DNA from 2 places in the Paenibacillus sp. FSL H8-0332 genome. Region 1 is predicted to be linked to the other one. Evidence: riboswitches for the same ligand, from Rfam matches in the RefSeq annotation. Region 1 holds a riboswitch; the other holds the start of a gene.

Region 1 (3,423 bases):
AAGGAACCAGATGCAGCAGCACACCCTTGATCTGCTCAACGGTCATGCCAACACGGAGCGCCATTACATAATGAACACCTAACTGCTCATATTGCCCCATCGTAATCAGAGACGAGATCACCGCAATCTCTTTCCAGTCAGAGCCAATCGTGGTCCGTTGAAAAATATCGCCATAGGCATTGCCCATGATATATTCGGCTAATTCCGGAAAATGCTCTTTGATTGGAGCCAGTGCCTTGGCCCCATAATCTCCTGAGAGATCAGTGAAATGATCGAGTCCGCTGTTCATGTTCTTGTTCACGCTTTGGCCTCCTGATAGTAAGTTGGAAAAGGTGTGTGAAAACGGCTTCCTTACGTAAGATCCAGTGTACGGTGGGCCGTAGGAGGCATCTCATCTCGGTCAGTCAACAGCTCAATGACAGCTGCCTTGTTAAGGGCTACAGCTTCGCGGATTGCCGCTTCGAACTCTTCCTGCGTCTCACAGCGAAAGCCGGCTGCACCCAGAGATTCGGCGAATTTCACGGCATCCATCGGAACCTCGAAGATCGTACCGTCAATCCGGCCGGTAGTTTTCTCCATGCCCTTGAGCGCCATATCCAGCTGCATATTGTTCACCACGATGAAAATCACCGGAATGTCCTGGCAAACGGCGGTGTTTATTTCAGCTCCGAGCATCATAAAACAGCCGTCCCCGGTAATACAGAAGACAGTCTCCCCGGGTGAGGCGGTCTTGGCGCCGATCGCCATGCCAATTGAATTGCCCATGCAGGCAAAGTAGGCATCGAATATGAAGCTGCCGGGCCTGCGCACATTGAACCATTTCACAGCATTGAAGCCATGGCTGCCGTCATCTACAAACACGCTGCTGTTGTACGGAATCAGATCGCTCATCGTGCTCAATACCGAAGCCAGAGAGAGCCCGTCCAGCACGGGCAGCTCGTCATTGTAATCATTGGAGATTGTGATTTCATGCTTGGTAACCGCAGAGGAGTCCAGCTTCTGGAGATACAGCGCCAGGTTGTCCCGCAAATCCCCGCCGACAGCGATGGTGGATGAGGACAGTATTTTGCCGACAAAGGTTGGATCTACATCGAACTGGATCAGCTGCTGGGGATGATTCTCCAGCTTGAGGTTGCAGATGGTCATATCGCTGAGACGGGAGCCCAGAACAATGAACAGGTCGCTATTGTTCAGTAATTCATCCCCGTGCGAGGAGCCGCCAACGCCGACAGGACCGTGATAGAGCGGGTGATCATAAGCTATGGCGCCTTTGCCGCCTGGAGAGGTGACTACAGGAATGTTGAAGGTTTCGGCCAGCTGGACCAGTTCCTGATGGGCCCCCGAGCGGTTGACGCCTTTACCGGCAATGATCAGAGGTCGGGCGGATTCATTGATCGCCGAAATAACCCGTTCATAGTTTTGGTAGCTGACCAGCCCTTCGCGTTCCGGCAGAACAATCCGGCATTCCGCGAGCCGCTCTGTCTGCACATCAAACGGAATGCAGAGATGGACCGGACCTTTTTTGTCACCGAGGGCGATGGATAGGGCATGGTTGAAAATCGTGCTGAAGTGATCGCCGCGTTCAACAAGCTTGCTGAAGAGGGTGGCCGGCCGGAACATATCCGCCAAATCAGCCAGATAGGAAGAGGAATCCTGACATTGGGGAATGCCCAGCTCCTTGATGGACTGGTGGCCAGTGATAAAGAGGACGGGAAGATTATTGGCCTTGGCATGCGCTGCTGCGGTGAGCAGGTTCGTTCCGCCCGGACCGGAGGTGCCGAAGGCTACCCCGAGGCTGCCGGTCTTCAGAGCATAACCGCTGGCTGCGAAGCCGGAGCTGGATTCGTGCCGGCCGGGAATAAACTGTATGCCATAGTCAACCATTTTCAAAGCGATGGGGCAAATAGACTTGCCAATGATTCCAAAAGAATGTGTCACTCCTAGATTACGTAATGCTTCCGCCATATAATCTGCAACTGTCTTCAGAACATCCACCCCGCAAGTTGTTATTTGTATACGTCAGCAATAGAAAACCTGTACTCAAAAATAGGAGCACAGGCCTGTTGCACGAATCACCATAATCAAACGCGAAACCTAAGGCGTTCACAGTTTTTCAGCAACCTGGCTGTCATGATCCCACTTCAGAAATGAGACTGTAGATCCATGGCTTTGCGTCATTCCCTTTCGGTGAATTTTGCCGGTATGCGGTTATAAATTAAGCAAAGGAGAATTTTCCTTTACAATATATTCCTTGCTCCTCTTTTGTCAATAACCCTTGTGAGAAGAAGCTCGGAATTTAGCGAATATTCAGGAGTAAAAATCGCTAGATATTTGGATTTTCAAACTTTTGAAAATGGTTGTCTCTGGAAGACTAAAGTCTTAAAATGCAAATGAATATTAAGGGCTATAATTTTGTAAAGTGAGCACAAAGCCTCATTGCATCCCGGGTTCGCTGCAAAACGTTATGATTTTATGAGAAATACAGGATTGAAATATCTGTTAATAGGTCTTAAGTATTGGCATGCTGGAGAGTCTGCTACTAGTTAAGCTATGGTACTAGAACATTTAAAGTAAAGAAGTGCAAAACAGGATTCTTCGTGTTATGCACAATTTCAACAATTTGTGAATATTACATAACATTCTTTGTTTTGCCCAAAAAAAGAGACACCTCCCGCAGAAAATTCCGCAGGCGTGTCTCTTTGTGCCGAGGCTAAAATTTGAAAATATGAATCGTTTTTTGCAGATTGAAGACTGCGGAGGTCATCTTCTCTGTCTCCTCAGCTACGGATTGCAGCGCGTGAATCTGTTCGTTCATCGCTGCGGATACCTCTTCGGTCCCTGCGGCGGTCTCCTGGGTGATGGCTGAGATATTCTCGATCGCCCCGGAGATCTTGAGCGCGCTCTCCAGCATAAGATCACTCTCTGCGGAGAAGGAGGCGATCTGCTCGGTTATGTATTGGACGCTATGTACAATTTGAGCAAAGATATTGGCCGTCTCCGTTATCATCTCATTCTGTACCTGGACTACCTCTTCGTTGATGGCGATGTTATCAATGGCCTGCTTGATATCCGCTTCAATGCTGCGTACCAGCCCGAACACCTCTTTGGTTGAAGCGGTGGATTCCTCGGCCAGTTTGCGCACCTCCTGGGCAACGACAGCGAAGCCACGGCCATGCTCGCCTGCACGGGCGGCTTCAATGGAGGCATTGAGTGACAGAAGGTTGGTCTGTTCAGCAATTTCGGTAATCGTCTTGGTAATCATCGTAATGCCGCGCGCGTTCTGCGACAGGGCTTCGATCGTATCCGCCACCTTCTGGGTAGCCTGGATGTTCTTGCGCATGCCTTCGGCTTGGGTATCCACCGATTGCCGGCCTTGTTCTACCAATTCCAGCGTATGTACAGACCTTCTATTCATTTCCTTGG
Region 2 (3,423 bases), 3.7 Mb from region 1:
GGATTCTATTGCCCATACTCTTGTTCTCTCCAGCCGCTAACTCAGCGGCGACGCCTTGGAACAAGCGGCACTTAAGAGTCTTTGAGCCTTTGAATTTTTCTCCGCCGCAACAGTAGGCGGCAACCAGGGATTCAACTGCTGCCGCGCAAGCATAGCGCGGCAGCCCGGCCCCCCTTGCCGCTACAACAAGCGGCAATATCGGATCTTTAGCCGGGAGCTTCGCCTGCGGGCGAAGCGGATGTAAAAGCACAGCCTGTTATGAAATGGAGCGGAGAGGAATTTTGGAGCTGTAGGAGCGTTAGCGTCCGCCTTTGTATTTGGATTTCTACCGCGAGGAGCGGTTCTAATCAGGAAATCCAAATACAACAGCGGCCGTAAGCCCAAAATTACTTGCAGCGACCCTCATAACAGGCGGGATTTTAACTCACAGCTCCGCAACAAGAAATACCCAATAACAATACGATATGGAGGGTTCACTATGAAACTAGTACTTCTATCAGGCGGCTCCGGCAAGCGGCTCTGGCCGTTGTCCAATGATTCACGCTCTAAGCAATTTCTGAAGGTACTGGAAAGCCCGGCAGGTGAACCGGAATCGATGGTACAACGGGTATGGAGACAGCTGGAGGAGAACGGCATGGCAGGGTCCTCTTATCTGGCGACCGGACGCAGCCAGGTGGAGATGATCCAGAGCCAGCTCGGCAGCGAGGTGCCGATCATCGTGGAGCCGGAGCGGCGGGATACCTTCCCGGCCATTGCGCTGACGGCGGCCTATCTGTATTCCATCGCGGGGGTGTCCCCAAGCGAGACCGTGGCGATTCTGCCGGTGGACCCATACGTGGAATCCTCCTTTTTCGAAACGGTGCTGCAGCTGGAGAACACCATGCTGGTGAGCGGGGCGAACCTGGCGCTGATGGGCGTAGTTCCCGAGCATGCTTCGGAGAAATACGGCTACATCATTCCAACGGGCGCCGATGCGGGAGCCAATGGTTACCTGCAGGTCAGCCACTTCCAGGAGAAGCCGGACCGCGTGCAGGCCGAGGAGCTGATCAGCCAGGGCGCGCTCTGGAACTGCGGAGTGTTCGCCTTCCGTCTGGGTTACCTGCTGGATATCCTGCAGCGCAAAGGGCTGCCGCTGAATTACGAAGAGCTGCAGAAGCAGTATAAGCTACTGTCCTCGATCAGCTTTGATTACGAAGTGGTGGAGAAAGAGGAGAACATCGTCGTACAGCCATACGCCGGATTCTGGAAGGACCTGGGTACCTGGAACACCCTGACCGAGGAAATGACCAGCAACCATGTCGGCAAAGGCTTTGTGACCGCTGACTCCGAGGGCACCTGCCTCATTAACGAGCTGGATATTCCGATTACGGTAATCGGGGCGAAGGATCTGATTATCGCCGCCAGCCCGGACGGCATTCTGGTGACGCACAAGACTGAGAGTCCGCGGATCAAGGAAGTGCTGAAGTCTTTTGAACAAAGACCGATGTACGAGGAGCGCCGCTGGGGTCACTACAAGGTGATTGACTATGTGAAATATGACGAGGGCAACGAGGTGCTGACCAAGCGGATTTTCATCAATGAAGGTAAAAATATCAGCTATCAGCTGCATCACAAACGCAGTGAAATCTGGACCTTCATCAGCGGAGAAGCCAGCATTGTCATCAATGAGAAGATGCATACGGTGAAGGCGGGAGATGTGGTGCGGATACCGGAAGGAACCAAGCATGCCATTCTTGCTCTTACCGATGTGGAGTTCATTGAGGTGCAGACGGGGTCGGAGCTCGTAGAGGAGGATAACATTCGTATTACTCTGGACTGGGAGGATATAGCTCTACATCAGTTCATTTCGTAGGTCTAACTTATCTATTTAACCAAATGTTACAATTTCAAATCAGGCATTAAGAACTATTTTTTGGGATAATTTCGACATTACTATACATTAAATTTGCATAGAGACGATACTTAAGGTAAGAGGGATTGATCCTTCCAAAACGACAATGGCAAACCTAATCGAAAGATAGGGACGCAAAGCTATAGGGCCTTCGCAAGAGTGGCAGCCTGGCTACCGAAAGGAAGAGAATATTGTGAAAACTTACCGTAAGTCTCGTTTGTTCTGCGCTGTGTTGTCGCTGGCCGTGGTATTGTCTGCTGTACCCGTGGGACTGGGAATCGCCCCTTCCACCGTCAAGGCTGCCTCCTCGGAAGGAGGGCCAGTGAACCCTAATGCCTCCCCTGAGGCGGTCAAGCTGCTGAACAATCTGTATGATATCTCGGGAAATGGAATCATTACAGGCCAGCATGACTATTTCGAGAGTCCTGATGAGCTGAGCAACAAGCTGAAGGGAACAAGCGGACAATACGCAGCACTACATGGTTATGAGCTTGGAGCCATCGGTGGACAGAGTGAGAGCGGAGTAGCTGCACAACGCAAAAACATCGTCTGGAGTGCGACGAACTGGTCCAGAGCGGGCGGAATTGTCGCCATGACCTTCCACCAGAACCTGCCGGGCACCAAGCACGAATGGTCCAATGTGCAGAAGTCAATCACCCAAGCGCAATTCAACAAATACGTAACCCCCGGCACTACAGAGTATAATGCGCTGATCACTGATCTGGATAAAGTAGCTGTCTCTCTGAAAAGCCTGCGGGATGCTAAGGTTCCGATCCTCTGGAGACCGTACCATGAAATGAACGGCGGCTGGTTCTGGTGGGGCAAGAAAGACAACTTCACTGCACTATGGAATATTATGTATGACCGGTTCGTGAACGTTCATCAGTTAAATAATCTGATTTGGGTATGGAACCCGAATGCGCCGAATGCCAACTCTGATCCCTATGCACGGACCTATCCGGGCGCGGACAGAGTGGATGTGCTGGCAGCAGATATATATAATAACGACTACTCGAATAAATATCATGATGATCTGACCAGCCTGGCTGGCGGCAAACCGATCGGCATCGGCGAGAACGGCGAAATGCCGAACATCTCGAAGCTGAAGCTGACCCAGCAGAATTATGTGTTCATGATGAACTGGGGCAAGATGCTCTATGAGAATAACAGCACGGCGACGATCAAGAATTTCATGAATGACAGCTACACACTAACCCGTGACCAATATAAGGCCTGGTCTGCTCCGGCGGCGGCTCCTAAGCCAACCGCAACGCCGACGCCTACAGCAACCGCAACCCCAACACCGACGCCAACAGTAACGCCGACACCAACCGCAACACCAATGCCAATTCCGACACCAACCGTTGCGCCGATCCAGAAGCCGGTCCCAACCTCCGGTGAGACGGAGAATAAGCCTGCTCAGAATGGCTTGCTTGGAGAATACTTCAAGAACATGACGCTCTCGGGGACGCCGGTTATGGTACGTAATGACGACGTCATCAGCTTCAATTGGCGTCAGGGTACGCCTAATG

Evidence for each region. A riboswitch is a leader RNA that binds a small molecule or an ion and turns the genes downstream of it on or off. The one in region 1 is predicted to bind cyclic di-GMP.
Region 2: linked by a shared signal. The riboswitch ahead of NST43_RS03300 (PA14 domain-containing protein) and the one ahead of NST43_RS19370 (thiamine pyrophosphate-binding protein) in region 1 are both predicted to bind cyclic di-GMP.

The regions. Positions count from the first base shown of each region.
Region 1 covers NZ_CP150145.1:4,466,645-4,470,067, reverse strand. The annotation lists gene NST43_RS19375 (carboxymuconolactone decarboxylase family protein) at 1-301, opposite strand, end outside; gene NST43_RS19370 (thiamine pyrophosphate-binding protein) at 352-1,995, opposite strand; cyclic di-GMP riboswitch class I at 2,113-2,209, opposite strand; gene NST43_RS19365 (methyl-accepting chemotaxis protein) at 2,711-3,423, opposite strand, start outside.
Region 2 covers NZ_CP150145.1:767,582-771,004, forward strand. The annotation lists gene NST43_RS03295 (sugar phosphate nucleotidyltransferase) at 479-1,852, shown strand; cyclic di-GMP riboswitch class I at 1,990-2,070, shown strand; gene NST43_RS03300 (PA14 domain-containing protein) at 2,085-3,423, shown strand, end outside.